DNA from 2 places in the Amycolatopsis sp. NPDC005232 genome. Region 2 is predicted to be linked to the other one. Evidence: riboswitches for the same ligand, from Rfam matches in the RefSeq annotation. Region 2 holds a riboswitch; the other holds the start of a gene.
What was found. Region 2 has a riboswitch for thiamine pyrophosphate ahead of thiC (phosphomethylpyrimidine synthase ThiC). Riboswitches for the same ligand answer to the same signal wherever they lie in the genome.
Positions count from the first base shown of each region.

Region 1: linked by a shared signal. The riboswitch ahead of ABZU76_RS03060 (thiamine ABC transporter substrate-binding protein) and the one ahead of thiC (phosphomethylpyrimidine synthase ThiC) in region 2 are both predicted to bind thiamine pyrophosphate.

Region 1 is NZ_JBEXHL010000001.1:616,172-623,902, forward strand. It holds gene ABZU76_RS03015 (hypothetical protein) at 1-178, shown strand, start outside; gene ABZU76_RS03020 (hypothetical protein) at 185-367, opposite strand; gene ABZU76_RS03025 (hypothetical protein) at 364-567, opposite strand; gene ABZU76_RS03030 (hypothetical protein) at 570-839, opposite strand; gene ABZU76_RS03035 (helix-turn-helix transcriptional regulator) at 911-1,897, opposite strand; gene ABZU76_RS03040 (hypothetical protein) at 1,987-2,178, opposite strand; gene ABZU76_RS03045 (hypothetical protein) at 2,521-2,841, shown strand; gene ABZU76_RS03050 (hypothetical protein) at 2,849-3,283, opposite strand; gene ABZU76_RS03055 (4a-hydroxytetrahydrobiopterin dehydratase) at 3,705-3,992, opposite strand; TPP riboswitch at 4,026-4,139, shown strand; gene ABZU76_RS03060 (thiamine ABC transporter substrate-binding protein) at 4,163-5,221, shown strand; gene ABZU76_RS03065 (iron ABC transporter permease) at 5,197-6,837, shown strand; gene ABZU76_RS03070 (ABC transporter ATP-binding protein) at 6,838-7,731, shown strand, end outside.
Region 2 is NZ_JBEXHL010000017.1:104,737-112,467, forward strand. It holds gene thiD (bifunctional hydroxymethylpyrimidine kinase/phosphomethylpyrimidine kinase) at 1-761, opposite strand, end outside; gene ABZU76_RS29770 (phosphatidylinositol-specific phospholipase C domain-containing protein) at 875-1,894, shown strand; gene ABZU76_RS29775 (NADP-dependent oxidoreductase) at 1,956-2,879, opposite strand; gene ABZU76_RS29780 (helix-turn-helix domain-containing protein) at 2,971-3,366, shown strand; gene ABZU76_RS29785 (hypothetical protein) at 3,422-3,634, opposite strand; gene thiD (bifunctional hydroxymethylpyrimidine kinase/phosphomethylpyrimidine kinase) at 3,652-4,470, opposite strand; gene thiC (phosphomethylpyrimidine synthase ThiC) at 4,599-6,242, opposite strand; TPP riboswitch at 6,236-6,367, opposite strand; gene ABZU76_RS29800 (peptide deformylase) at 7,147-7,716, opposite strand.

The sequences.
Region 1 (7,731 bases), on a different contig from region 2:
GGCGCGTTACGCGAAAGGCCTGCTCGCGCTCGCCGGGAGCGTGCCGCCGGTGACCGTGTTCGCGTGGCTCGACTCGGTCGGCGTCCACGCCGTGCCGCCGTGGCTCCAGGCGCTGATCACGGGTGTGTGCGCGGTCGCCGCCGTGGTGGCCGGTCCGAAGAACGTCCCGAAGGTCTGAACGATCTCATCGCAGAGGGGCCTGCTCAAGCGCGCGGGCGAGGCGCGCTGGCACTTCCTCGCGGTGCCAGTGCTCAGCGGCGCGCTGCTCGCAGATGGTCATCGGCACGTCGTCGCCGTCGACCTCGATGATCTTGCCGTCATCGTCGTAGACCTCGCCCGCGTAGTTCCAGTGCCAGCCCATCGTCACCGCCCGATGTCGGCCGGGAGCGCGTGGGGCGCGCACGCCGGGCAGTCCTCGCCGTGCGCCGCCGCGGCCGGGGTGTGCCAGAGCCCGCACATCGACTTCACGATCGTCCCGTTGGCGGTCGTGAGCTTCGAGTAGATGACGTGGCGCTTGCCGTCGTCCGTAGGCATCCACACGAACTTCACGAGGGTCCGCGGGCCCACGGTTATCGCCTTGCCCGGAAGCACGGGCGGCAGTCACGCGCGCGGTCGCGGTTCTCTCCGAGTTCCTCGGAGAGCTCGGAGCGGAAGGCCCATCGGCCGGGGATCACGAACGCGGCAAGTGTGCAGTCCGGATAGAAGGTGTCGCGCTCGCCGTCCTCGAGCTGAGCGCGCAGGTACCGGTGGTTGCGGGTGTCGCCTGCCCAGAAGTGCACGGCGTACAACGCGGCGTCGACCTGGACGGCCGTCAGCTCTCCCGTGATGCGCGTGGTCATGCACCGAGCATCGCGCCAGCACTACGCAGGGTGAAGAGGCTGGCCGATGCGTCACTATGCGCATAGACCAGTCAGCGCGCGGCCTTCGCCTGTTCAAGGCCGGCGCGGTACTCGTTCGTCCACTCGGCACCCTGCTGGTCATCGGGCAGGTTCCCGAGCCCGGTCTCCAGGTGGTCGACGGCGACCGCGTAATCGCCGAGCGCGAGGTGGGCGAGCCCGCTGTTCAGGCGGTGGAACGTCGGCGTGAGCCAGTACGCCGTTTCCGGCGGGTCGCCGGCGGCGTCAACCATGTCGTCCGCGTCGTCGAGCAGTCGCAGCGCGGTGTCCCGCTCGCCGAGCCGCGCGTACCCCTGCGCGGCCTGGATGGCGTCGCCAATCCGCTGGCTCGGGTGCGCGCCTGGCGTGCCGTACGCGGCGAGGAACCACCGCACCATCGCGCGCGGCCGGCCCTGCTGGCGGGCGAGGTAGCCCTTGAAGTTCGCGGCCTGCGCGGCCAGCGTGCCGTCGTCGGCTTCATCGGCAAGGTCCTCGGCTTCGGTGAGCAGCCGCACGGCCTCGCTGTCTTGGCGCGCTTCCGCGCGCAGCCAGCCGGCGAACTGGACGTGCTCGGACGCGACCGCGGCCAGCTCTCGCCGGATCGGGCCGCCGGTGGCGCGGAGAAGACCGGTCACCATGTCGGCCTGCGCGAGGGTGGCGGGGATCATCGGTTCGGGCCCGATCACGTCGTCGAGCCGCCGCTGTGCGGCGAGGCTGTCCGCGAGCGCCCGCACTGCCTCGGCGTCGATGCGCTCGGGGTGCTTCACGCTGTAGGCGATGGCGTCGCGCTGGTCGCTGTTCAGCGGACCGGTGTCCAGCGGTGACCACAGCTCGAGGAGCTCGCCGCCGGCGTCCAGGACCTCATCGAGCCGCGCGACGGTCTGCTCGTCGATCTCCTGCAGCCCGGATTCGTACCGGGACAGGCTGGACTGCGACACGTGCACGCGCTGCGCAAGCGCGGTCTGCGACAAGCGTGCCGCCTTGCGCAGGCGGATCAACGCGTCACCAAAGGTTTCGGCCACCCCAGAACCTCATTCGCGGAGTCGACCTCTTCGCGTGGCCCCGGGAGCTACCCGGGGCCGTTCCCTCCGCGAAGAGGTGCAGAACCAGCCTACCGGGATACGAGCTGCGTGTCGGCGCGGTCGTGTGCGCACTGCGTCATCAGGTCCAGCTGCAGCGTGAACCGGTCGACCGGTTGGCCGGGCGAGTACCGCGCGATCGCCGCGGTGTGCTCTTCGACGGCGGCCTCGAGCGCGGCCACGCCACCCGGCGCCGGGTACGAGCACCACGCCGGCCGCGACACCGTTGGGCTCGTCGAAGGAACTGGCTCGCCGGTGCATCCGGACACCAGGGCGAGCAGAGCAACGGCGACGAAGGCGAGGGCGGTCGCCGGCCTTTTTCGCGCAGCCACGAAAACGCCGTGCGCCACCACGGTCCGCCGGACCAGTCCGCAACGAGTCCGCAAAAGCTTCGTTTTCGGCCAACTACGGCCGTCACTAGCAAACGCTGAGATCCGCAGATCAGAGCCGGTTTCCGGGTGATTCCCCACGTCGACGCCGGGTGCGTCAACGTTCAGGTTCAACGTCTGAGCCTGCTCTCCGTAAATCCGGTCCTTGTTCCGGCACGAAAACTCTAAACTGACCCGGTGATCCGCGAACTGGAGACCGCCCTCGCCGAGCACCGCGCGGCGCCGTTCCCAGCTCCCGAGGTCGTGCGGGGCCGGGACGACGGCTCGGTGTGCGCCGTGATGATCGACGCCGACATCTACGCGCTGTCGGAGCGGGTGTCTCGCGGAGAATTGCTGGCGGATGGCCGGTGGAACTGGCTCGCGGAATGCGAGGCGAGACTGCAGGACTCGCTCGCCGAGTTCCCCGAAGCCGGGCGGCCGTACTACGCGCAGCTCCTGCGGATCGCCGAACTGGCGTTCCAGCGCATGGAGGAGCTGGTACAGACCAACGCCAGTTGACCGGAGGTCAGCATTCGTTCTTCGGAAGCTGGCCCTGTTCGCACAGCCACTCGCGCTGGGTTTCGCCGGAGGTTTTGCCGCGGCCGGGGCCGCCGGGGTCGAGGTAGCCCTGGTATTCCTTGCAGCTCGGGTTGAACTTGCGGGCATTGACGGCTCGTTGGCCGCAGCCGGGGCGGGTGTCGCGGATCTTGGGTTTGGGCGATGTCCGGGTGGTCCGTGGCGTCGAGGTCGACTGGGGTGGTGCGGAGGCCCGCGTCGGTGAAGGTGGCGGCGAGGTCGCCGAAAGCGGAGCCGCGGGAGGCGACACCAGCGCCCGCTGCGGGGCGGTGGGAGGCGACGCCGAGGTCGACACCGGCGCCGGCTGTGGGGCGGCGGGCGCCGCGCACGACGCGGCAGCCAGGAGCACCACGGCTGCCGCGCACGCGACGGACGAACGGTTCATGCCGAGTCGTCGGCACCGAACCGTCCGGTGTTCCCAAAAGTGAAAAAGAAGGGGCTCAGCCGAGCAGGCCGAGCACCACCAAAGCGGCCAGCGTGAACGCCGTCGCGAACATCGTGATCCAGGCGCGCTGGGTGGCCGAGAGGGTGGTGGGCGAGTTGTTCATCGCGTGTCCTAGCGGGGGGCGGGGCGGGCGGATTCCGCTGGGATAGCGCGCTGATCAAGGGTGGTGTTACGGCCTGTGGTCGAGATCACGGTGGGCGCGGAAAGTGCGCCACAGGACCGCGCCGGCGGAGGCGACCATCAGGGTGAACGCGATGGTGCCGACGACGATTGCCTGGGTCATGGAAAGGGGTCCCTCCTCGTGGAACGTACGAAGGGGGGACGTGTCAGACCGCGGAAGGTGTCGTGACAGTCGGGCGCGTCACACGGTGAGCGCGGCGTCGATCTGGCCGGCGAGCGCGAAGTCCTTCGAGGTGAGGCCGCCTTCGGAATGGGTGGAGAGGCGGAAGGTCACCGTGCGCCAGCGGATGTCGATGTCCGGGTGGTGGTCGGCGGCCTCGGCGAGTTCGGCGACGCGGACGACGTAGGCCACGGCGTTCGGGAAGGAAGACAGGGTCACCGAACGGGTGATCGTGGCGCCGTCGCGCTGCCAGTCGGGGACGGTGGTCAGGGCGGATGAAATCTCGGAGTCGCTCAGTAGTTGCGCCATGTGTCCAATGGTGAACCCGTTTGGGCTACGCTGCACGGTTGCCACGGGAGTCCGGTACGCCGGGCTGAGAGGCGGGTGCCCGAGACCCGCGACCGTTCGCACCTGAATCCGGATCATGCCGGCGCAGGGAGGCCTGCTCTCCTTGCTCACGGCGAAGTGCAGGAGGGCAGATGATTCCGCGGACCGCACGCACGGTGCTGGGCCTGGCCACGGTCACGGTGCTGGCGAGCGCGTGCTCGCTGTCCGGCGGCAGCTCGGGCGGCGACGCCCAGCAGACCCCGACGGTCACACTCGTCACCCACGACTCGTTCGTCGCGCCGCAGGACGTGCTCGACGCGTTCCAGCGCCAGTCCGGGATCAAGCTCAAGATCCTCAAGTCGGGCGACGCGGGGGAGCTCACCAACAAGCTGGTGCTCACCAAGGCCAACCCGATCGGCGACGTCGCGTTCGGCGTGGACAACACGTTCGCCTCGCGAGCGCTGAACGAAGGCGTCTTCCAGGCGTACACGAGCCCCGAGGCCGACCGCGGGCCGCAGCGGTACTCGGTGGACCCACAGCACCGCCTGAGTGCCGTCGATGTCGGCGATGTCTGCGTCAACATCGACCCCGCGTACTTCGCGAGCAAGCACCTGCCGGAACCCAAGACGTACGACGACCTCGCCGACCCGAAGTACAAGGACCTCACCGTCGCCGAGAGCCCCGCCACGGCGTCGCCCGGGCTGGCGTTCCTGCTGGGCACCGTGGCGAAGTACGGCGAGCAGGGCTGGCACGACTACTGGGCCAAGCTCAAGGCCAACGGCGTCAAGGTCGACAGCGGCTGGGAAGAGGCCTACACGAAGGACTTCTCCGGCTCCTCGGGCAAGGGCCCGCGCCCGATCGTGGTCTCGTACGCGTCCTCGCCGGCCGCCGAGATCGGCGACGACGGCAAGCCGCGCACCAAGGCGCTGCTCGACACGTGCTTCCGTCAGATCGAGTACGCCGGCGTCCTCGCGAACACCAAGCAGGTCCCGCAGGCCCAGAAGGTGGTCGACTTCCTGCTCTCGCAGCAGTTCCAGTCGACGGTCGCGGCCAACATGTACGTCTACCCGGCCCGTGAGGGCGTCGACCTGCCCGCCGGCTGGGCCGCGGCCGCGCCGCTGCCGCAGGACCCCGCGACTCTGCCCGCCGACCAGATCCAGGCCGGCCGTGAGAAGTGGATCGGTGAATGGCGCTCGCTCATGGGCGCGTAACGCAGGCGCAGACCGCGCGCACGGCGGGCCTGGCGCTGCTCGGCCTGCTGCCCGTCGCGTTCCTGGTCGTGTTCTTCGCTTGGCCGGTCGTCGCGATCCTCGGCCGTGGCTTCTCGGCGGGTGGTGTGGACACGGTCCTGGCCGACGCGCAGACGTGGCAGCTCGCCGCGTTCACGCTGGTCAGCGCCGCCGCTTCGACGGTCGTCGCCGTGGTCGCGGGGCTGCCGGTGGCATACGTGCTCGCGCGCGTGAAGCTGCCCGGCGTCGGGCTGGCGCGCACGCTGGTGCTGGTGCCGTTCGTGCTGCCGACGGTGGTCGTCGGGCTCGCGTTCCGCGCGTTGTGGCCCGACGGCGGCGTGTTGCCGCTGGTCCTGGCGAACGCGTTTTTCAACGTCGCCGTGGTCGCCCGGACCGTGGCCGGGCTGTGGAGCCACCTCGACCCGCGGGCGACGGAGGCCGCCCGCGCGTTGGGTGCCTCGCCGTGGCGGGCCTTCCGCACGGTGACGTTGCCCGCGCTCGGCCCGGCCGTCGCGTCGGCCGCGGCGGTCGTGTTCCTGTTCTGCGCCACGAGTTTCGGCGTGGTGCTCATCCTCGGCGGCGGCCGCTACCGCACGCTCGAGACCGAGATCTACCTGCGCACGGTCGACCTGCTGGACCTCTCCGGAGCGGCCGCGCTGTCGCTCATCCAGTTCGCCGCCGTCCTCGCCGCGCTCGCACTCGGCGCGATCGCCCGAAAGCGCCGCGAGAACTCCGTGAAGCTCAAGCAGTCCACTCCTCGCCGGCCGAGAAAAGGCGAATGGTGGACGGTCGGTGCCGCCACGGTCGTGATCGCGCTGCTGATGACGCCGATCGTCGCGCTGCTGGTGGAGTCGGTGTCCACACCGGACGGGTGGAGCCTCGCCGGGTTCCACGCGCTCGCCGGCACCGGCACGGACGACGCGCTGCAGGTCAGCGGCTGGGTCGCCGCCAAGAACTCGCTCGCCGCGGCCACCGACGCGACGCTGTTCGCGATGACCGTCGGCGTGCTGGCCAGCGTGGTGCTCGTCGCCCTGCGCCGCGCACCTGGCCGCCTCGCCCGCGGCATGGGCGAGACGATGGACGCCGCCCTCATGCTGCCGCTCGGCGTCTCCGCCGTGACGGTCGGCTTCGGTTACCTCGTGACGCTCGACGCGCTGCCCGGCGACCTGCGCACGTCACCGCTGCTCGTGCCGCTCGCGCAGGCGCTGGTGATCATCCCGTTGGTCGTGCGGATGATCCTGCCGGTGCTGCGCGCCGTCGACTCGCGGCTGCGCCAGGCCGCGTCGACGCTCGGGGCGAGCCCGGCGCGCGTGTGGCGCGAGATCGACCTGCCGCTCACCGCGCGTTCGCTCGTCGCGGCCGCCGGGTTCGGCTACGTGGTGGCGCTCGGCGAGTTCGGCGCCACGAGCTTCCTCGCCCGGCCCGACGCGCCGACGTTGCCCGTGGCCGTCGCGACGCTCATCTCGCGCCCAGGCGAGCTCAACAACCAGATGGCGTATGCCGCGTGCGCGCTGCTCATGATCGTGACGGTGGCGGCCGTCGCGCTGATCGACCGGTTCGGCTCGGTTCGCGGGCACGGCACGGTGGGGGAGTTCTAGATGGCGCTCACAGTGCGGGACCTCACGGTCCACTACGGCTCGTTCGCCGCGGTGCGCGACGCGCGCCTCGACATCACCGACGGCGAAGTGCTGGCCCTGCTCGGCCCGTCCGGCTCCGGCAAGTCGACGCTGCTGCGCGCCATCACCGGCCTCGAGCCCATGACGTCCGGTTCCGTGAGCTGGGACGGCACCGACCTCGCCGCCGTGCCCGTGCACCGGCGCGGGTTCGGGCTGGTGTTCCAGGACGGCCAGCTCTTCCCGCACCGCGACGTCGCCGCGAACATCGCGTTCGGCCTGCGCATGCACGGGATCCCCAAAGCGAAACACCGGGCACGCGTCGAAGAGCTGCTGGAACTGGTGGGGCTCAAGGGGTTCGAACGCCGGCGCGTCACCGAGCTGTCGGGCGGCCAGGCCCAGCGTGTGGCGCTGGCCCGCGCTCTCGCGCCCGAACCGCGGCTGCTGCTGCTCGACGAACCGCTCTCCGGCCTCGACGCGGGGCTGCGTGAGCAGCTGGCCATCGACCTCGCGGACCTGTTGCGGCGCAGCAAGATCACCGCGCTGCTGGTCACCCATGATCAAGAAGAGGCGTTCACGCTCGCCGACCGCGTGGCCGTGCTCGACGCCGGTGAGATCCGGCAAGAGGGCGCCGTGCGGTCGGTGTGGCGCAACCCGGCCGACGACGACGTCGCGAAGTTCCTCGGCGCCACGTCGTTCGTCGACGGGGTGGCCGCGGGAGGGGTCGTGCACACCGATCTCGGTGAGGTCGTGCTCCCGGAGCCCGAAGACGGTCCGGTGCGGCTCGGTTTGCGGCCACACGCGTTGCGGGTGGCCGAAACCGGCGTGACCGGCGAGGTGACGGCCGCGGTGCACCGGCGGGAGCACCTCAGGCTGGTC
Region 2 (7,731 bases):
TCGACGGCGTGCGACACGAACCACTTGCCGTAGCGCGCGGCCTCCACGACCGACATCCCCTTCGCCAGCCCGGCCGTCAGCGCCGACGCCATGGTGTCGCCCGCGCCGTGAGTGTGCGGGGTGTTGAAGCGCGGGCCGGGCAGCTCCACGAACGTCGAGCCGTCGAAGAGCAGGTCGACGCACTCCGGGTCGGACACGAGGTGGCCGCTCTTCACGAGCACGTACTTCGGGCCCAGCCGGTGCAGCGCCACGGCCGCGGTGTGCATGCCTTCGCGGTCGGTCACGGTGAGGCCGGTCAGCAAGCGCACCTCGTCGAGGTTCGGCGTCAGCACGGTCGCACGCGGCAGCAGCTCCTCGCGCAGCGCGGACAGCCCGTCGGCGTCGAAGAGCGGGTGGCCGGTCATCGACGCCGCCACCGGGTCGACCACGAACGGCACCTCGTGATCGCGCCCGATGCCCGCGTTGTCGCAAGCCGTCGCCACCTCGTGGATGATCTGCGCCGAGGCGAGCATGCCCGTTTTCGCCGCGCCCACACCCATGTCCGACGCGACGGCCTCGATCTGGCCGGCGACGACGTGCGGCGGGATGTCCGCGCGATCGTGGACTCCCAACGTGTTCTGCACCGTCACGGCCGTCACGGCGACGAGTCCGTGGACCCCACAAGTGAGGAATGTCCGCAAATCGGCCTGGAGTCCGGCTGCGCCACCGGAGTCGGAACCGGCGATGGTCAACGCCGACGGCGGGCTCGGGTTTTCAGTCATGGGCACTTTCCGACTTCTGGTCTAGTCCATTTGGTCAGCTGTCCTTCATTCACAGTCCATCACGGTGGCACAGTGTGAGTGCCATCGCACTATCGGTGGGTGAAGGGGTCAGGATGAAACTCGCTTCAGTGGTCGTGGCGGTCGGCGCGCTCGTCGCCACGTCGTTGTCCGGGGCAGCCGTGGCGAACGCGGACAGCCCGAAGCTCTCGCACGTGACCACGGTCGGCGTGCACAACACCTACGACCCGGCCGCGTACCCGTTCCTCGCTCAGGCGCTGGACAACGGGTCGTCGCTGATCGAGCTCGACGTGTGGCCGGACTTCATCACGCACGAGTGGAAGGTGAGCCACTCGAACCCGTTGGGCAACAGCAACAACTGCGTCGCCGCGTCGACGACCGCCGATCTCTACAAGGGCGGGACGAACAAGAACCTCGAGTACTGCCTCGACGACATCCGCATCTGGCTCGCGGCCCACCCGGACCACACGCCGCTCACGCTGAAGCTCGAGATGAAGACCGGTTTCTCGGACAACACCGGCATGGGCCCGGACGAGCTCGACGCGGCGTTCCGCGCCCACCTCGGCAGCGCCGTCTTCAAGCCCGCCGACCTGCTCGGCAGCTACGCGACGCTGGACGACGCGGCCAAGGCGGACAACTGGCCCAGCGTGGATGCCTTGCACGGCAAGGTGCTGACCGAGATCATCCCGGGCACGGTGGAGGAGCAGAACCCCACCGACACGCTGCACACCGACGTCGAGTACGCGAACTACCTGCTGGCGCAGAAGAACGCGGGCAAGCTCGGTGACGTCCAGATCTTCCCGACCGTGCACGGCGCCGTCGGCGGCGACCCGCGCGACAAGTACGCGGCCAACCTCAAGCCGTGGTTCGTGGTCTTCGACGGCGACGCCAACGCGTGGGTCACGCAGACCGGCCCGTGGTGGTACGACGCCAACCACTACTACGTCGTGATGACCGACGGCCAGAACGTCGCCCCGGCCATCGACGACCACAACCCGACCGTCGACCAGGCCAACCAGCGCGTGGCCGAGCTGGCAGCGCAGCACGCGTCCGTGGTCACGTCCGACTGGACGGGCCTGACCACGGTGCTGCCGCAGGTCGACGCCCGCGGCTGAGTTCCACCCGGACAGTCCACAATGGCCCCCCGCTCGCGCGAGGGGCCATTGTGCGTCCACATCAGACGGTGAGCACCAGCTTCCCGGTGACCCGGCCGCCTTCGCCCACCTCGTGGGCCTTCGCCGCATCTTCGAGCGGGAACGTCTGGTCCACGTGCACCTTCAGTCGCCCAGCCTCGACGAGCTCCACCAGTCCGACCAGTCCGATGCGGTCGGGCTCCACGAGGATCGGCGCTGTTCGCACACCTCGCTTGGCCGCCTCCTCCTGAGCCCGCGCGCCGACGCCACCGGGCACGCTGACGAGCAGGCCGTCCGACTTGAGCGACGGCAGCCAGCGCAGATCGCTGTCCTCGCCGACGAGCCCGAGCACGAGGTCAAGATCCGCCGGCACCGCGTTCTCGTCCCGGTAGTCGATCGGTTCGTCCACGCCGAGCGACCGCAGGAAATCGTGCTTCGCCGCGCTGGCCGTACCGAGCACGTAAGCGCCGCGCGCCTTCGCGATCTGCACGGCGAGGTGCCCAACGCCGCCGGCGGCCGCGTCCACGAGCACCCGCTGTCCACTCCGGACTTCCGCCACATCCACCGACGCCTGCCACGCCGTGAGCCCCGCCAGGGGCAACCCCGCCGCCTCCGCGTGGGACAGCCCGGCCGGCTTGCGCACGAACTGGCGCGACGGCGCCGTCACGTACTCCGCGTAGGCCGCGGCCTCGCGCGGGAACCACGGCATGCCGAGCACCTCGTCGCCCTGCTTCACCCCGGTGGCCCCGAAACCCACCTCTTCGACGACGCCGGACACGTCCCAGCCCAGCGTGTACGGCGGCTCGCCCAGGAACACCTGGTGCGCCCGCGTCTTCCAGTCGACGGGGTTGACGCCGGCGGCGTGCACGCGCACCAGTACCTCGGTCGGGCCCGGCGCCGGGCGGTCGGTTTCGGTCACCCACAGCACCTCCGGGCCGCCGAACTTCCGCTGGGTCACCACGCGCATCTCGGATCTCTCCTTCTGGTCGGTTGTCCCCTATGCTCGGCCCGGCAGTCACTTTTCGCCAGAAGGCACTTCCCGGTATAGTAGGTACCTGATGGAAACCACCTGTGACCAGGACGGATCCTGGGACGTCTATCTGAAGAGCTGTCCCTGCCGCGACGTGCTCGACCTGCTCGCGAACAAGTGGACGGCGCTCGTGCTCGGCGTGCTGGAGCAGCGGCCGCACCGCTTCGGCGAGCTGCGCCGGGCCGTCGGCGGCATCAGCCAGAAGATGCTCACGCAGAACCTGCGTAACCTCGAACGGGACGGTTTCGTCAGCCGCAAGGTCTTCCCGACCACTCCGCCGACGGTGGAGTACGCGCTCACCCCGATGGGCGCGGAGGTCAGCGCACACCTGGTGGCGCTGAGCACGTGGTCGCAGTCGAACTTCGACCGGATCCGCGACGCGCGCAGCACCTACGACACGCGCTCGCTCGAACCCGTGAACTGATCCCATGCGGTACAGGAGTTTTCCTCCCGTACCGCACGGAACGTCCAGTTCGGACTCAGGTGAAGCGCGGAGGTGGCTTCAGCACGCTCTTGCGGTAGTCGGTCACCGCACGTGATTCGGCGATGCCCGGTTTGGGGTCCAGGCCCCATTTCCGGATCACCTTGAGGGCCGCGGCCGGTTTGTTGGCCGAGACCAGCTGGTCGACCTCGAACTGCAGGTCCAAAGGCATCTGGGCCCACAATGCGCGGGCGGCGGCGTCGTCGGTCACGGGTCCAGTGTGGCCGGTCAGTCGGCCAGCCGCCAGAACGGGGACACCGGCCCCACCCCGGCACCGAGCGGATAAGCCTCGGCGACGCAGCGCTCGATGAACTGCTTCGCCTCGGTCACGGCCGTCGGCACGTCGGCGCCCTTGGCGAGCGACGACGTGATGGCCGAGGCCATCGTGTCGCCGCCGCCGTGGGTGTTGTCGGTGTGGATGCGCACGCCGCTGAGCTCCAGCACGTCCGTTCCGTCGGTCAGCAGGTCCACGCAGTCCTCGGCTTCGTAGAGGTGCCCGCCCTTCACGAGCACCCACCGTGAGCCGAACTCCAGCAACGCCTCGGCCGCCGCGCGCTGGGTTTCCGCGCCGGTGACCGTGATGCCGGTGAGCAGCCGCACCTCGTCGAGGTTCGGCGTGATCAGCGTGGCGCGCGGGAAGAGTTCCGTGCGGATGGCTTCCAGCGCCTCCTCGCGCAGCAACGCGTGGCCGGTCATCGACGCGGCCACCGGGTCGACGACGAACGGCGTGTCCGTGTCGCGCCCGATGTGGACTTCGTCGAGCGTCTTCGCCACGGCCTGGATGATGCCGGCCGTCGCGAGCATGCCGGTCTTGGCCGCGTTCACGCCCATGTCGCCGGCCACGGCCTTGATCTGCGCCGTGACGACGTCGACCGGGATCTCGGTGAAGCCCTGCACACCAAGCGAGTTCTGCACCGTGACGGCCGTGAGCGCGACGAGCCCGTGGACGCCGTGGGCGAAAAACGTACGCAGGTCGGCCTGCACGCCCGCACCACCGCCGGAGTCGGATCCGGCGATGGTGAGGGCGGTGCGGGGTGTTTCAGTCATGACTACTGCCTCACTGTGCCGATCATTACCAATCCGACCACAGTCACGGCCGAATGGCTCCGCTGCAACGGTTACGTGCCGTTGCGGGGTCGGCCTGCTTTTGGCCGGATTGGTAATTGCGGGTGGAGCTACTGCCCGACGACCGGGAGGTAGACCTTGTTGCCCTGCTCGCCGAACTCGGCCGACTTCTCCGCCATGCCGGCCTCAATGGCCTCCACAGTGGACAGACCGTGCTCCTCGGCGTACTTGCGTACGTCGTGGGTGATCCGCATCGAGCAGAACTTCGGGCCGCACATCGAGCAGAAGTGCGCGGTCTTCGCCGGCTCCGCGGGCAGCGTCTCGTCGTGGTACGAGCGCGCGGTGTCGGGGTCGAGTGCCAGGTTGAACTGGTCGTTCCAGCGGAACTCGAAGCGGGCCTTGGACAGTTCGTCGTCCCACTCGTGCGCGTGGGGGTGGCCCTTGGCGAGGTCGGCGGAGTGGGCGGCGATCTTGTAGGTGATCACGCCGGTCTTCACGTCGTCGCGGTTGGGCAGGCCGAGGTGCTCCTTCGGCGTGACGTAGCACAGCATCGCCGTGCCGTACCAGCCGATCTGCGCCGCGCCGATGGCCGAGGTGATGTGGTCGTACGCCGGCGCGATGTCCGTCGCGAGTGGACCGAGGGTGTAGAACGGCGCCTCGCCGGTGAGCTGCTCCTCCAGCTCCACGTTCTCCTTGATCTTGTGCATCGGCACGTGGCCGGGGCCCTCGATCATCACCTGCACGTCGTGCTCGCGCGCGATGTGCGTGAGCTCACCGAGGGTCTCGAGTTCGGCGAACTGCGCGCGGTCGTTGGCGTCGGCGATCGAGCCGGGGCGCAGGCCGTCGCCGAGGGAGAACGTGACGTCGTACTTGCGCAGGATCTCGCAGAGTTCCTCGAAGTTCGTGTACAGGAAGGATTCCTGGTGGTGCGCGAGGCACCACGCGGCCATGATCGAGCCGCCGCGGCTCACGATGCCGGTCACTCGCCGGGCGGTGAGGGGGATGTAGCGCAGCAGCACTCCAGCGTGGACGGTGACGTAGTCCACACCCTGCTCGCACTGCTCGATGATCGTGTCGCGGTAGACCTCCCACGACAGCTTCTCCGGCTCCCCGTTGACCTTCTCCAGCGCCTGGTAGATCGGCACGGTGCCCACGGGAACGGGGGAGTTGCGGACGATCCACTCGCGCGTCTCGTGGATGCGCTTGCCGGTGGACAGGTCCATGATCGTGTCGGCACCCCAGCGGGTGGCCCACACCATCTTGTCGACCTCTTCCTCCACTGAGGACCAGACGGCCGAGTTGCCCATGTTCGCGTTGATCTTCACCAGGAACTTCTTGCCGATGATCATCGGCTCGCTCTCCGGGTGCTTGCGGTTGGCGGGGATCACCGCGCGCCCGCGCGCGATCTCGTCGCGCACGAACTCGGGTGAGCACCGCTCGCGCGCGGCGATGAACTCCATCTCGCGCGTGATCACGCCCGCTTTCGCCCAGCCGAGCTGGGTGTTGTGCGCGCGGCCGTCGGCCCAGCCCGTGCGCAGCGGGTGGAGTCCATTGTGGACGTCGATCTTCGCGTCCGGGTCGGTGTACGGCCCGGACGTGTCGTACACGTCGAAGTGCTCACCGTTCGACAGGTCGATGCGCCGCGCCGGAACCCGCAGGCCCGACTCGGTGCGGTGGTAGACCTTGTGCGAACCGGTGATCGGTCCCGTGGTCACGGAAGGCGTGATGGCAGGCTCGTTCTCCAGCGTCGTCAACGACGTTCACTCCCTACGCCGGCATTACCCGGTCAGGTTCATGCGGTCGGCGGCACCGGGTGTCCACAGACAGACACCAGCCGCCCTCTCAGCCCGCCAAGGCGCGAGCTCCCGCGTTGGTTATGAGGTTGTCCCTCGACCATGCCACGGCGGATCATGCGAGCACAAGGCGGCCCCGCGTCCGGTGTGTTCTTCACCGGATCGGAGCATCCGGCCGACAGGGGTTCACGTGGCCGTCACCTGCGCCGACTTCGGGGGCATCTCGTGAGGAAGGTTCTGCTCGCCGGGCTGGTGGGCGGTGTTGGCGATGAGCGCGGTCCGGGTTCTTCCGGGTTCCGAAGCAGTCAAGAGGCCCCAGGCCACCGCGCTCCGTGGATTCCGCGCGATTTCCGCCGACTGCTCCCGCGGCCGGCGCGATTACCTGTCCACCGTGCGCACGGCTTCGTCTTCATTGACGAGCCCAGGCTCCCGATCGTGCTCACCGTCTCGCCGGCTCACAACCGCCGGAAATCGCGGCCGAGCCGCTTGTGCCCCCAGTAACTTACCTTGGGAAAGCCCCCACCCATCCTCGGGGGAACGGCCCTTGGCCAGTCTACCGCTCCCCACCGACAAAATAATCTCCGAAGCCGAGTTGTCCACAGCGAAGCCGAGTTGTGGACAACAACAGAAAACCCGCCCCCCGCAACAAAAAACCCGCCGGCGCAACACCGATCAAGGCTGCGCAGGAAAGCCTCCGGCAAAAAGAGAATCGTCATCGTTCGGTGCCTTCGTCAGACACCATGCCGGAGCAGGTCTGGGATGAGCCCCGCCGTCGTGCGCGAGCATTTCCCCGGCCGCCTACCCCGCTGAAACGACAAGTCTCCCGGCCCCAACCCGGGACCGGGAGACTCGTCGACAAAGAAACTCAGGCTTCGGCCGGCTCGTCCTTCGGCGGCAGCCAGCTCAACCCCGGCACGCCCCATTTGTTCTTCTTCAGCATCTTCTTCGCCGCCCGCGCGTGGCGGCCCACCAGGCGATCGAGGTACAGGTACCCGTCGAGGTGGTCCGTCTCGTGCTGCAGGCAGCGGGCGAAGTAGCCGGTGCCCTCGACGGTGATCGGCTCACCCGTCACGTCGAAACCGGTCACGCGCGCCCACGACGCGCGGCCGGTGGGGTAGGACTCGCCGGGGACCGAGAGGCAGCCCTCCCAGTCGTCGTCCGGGTCCGGCATGGTCTCGGGGACCTCGGACGTCTCCAGCTTGGGGTTCACCACCAGGCCGCGGTGTTCGACGCCCTCGTCGTCGGGGCAGTCGTAGACGAACAGGCGCAGGTCGAGGCCGATCTGGTTGGCCGCGAGGCCGACGCCTTCGGCGGCGTACATCGTCTCGAACATGTCTTCGGTCAGCGTGCGCAGCTGCTCGTCGAACTCCGTGACCTCACGGGTCGGCTGGTGCAGCACGGGATCGCCGGCGATGCGGATGGGGTGGACGGTCACGAGCAGCGAGTTTAG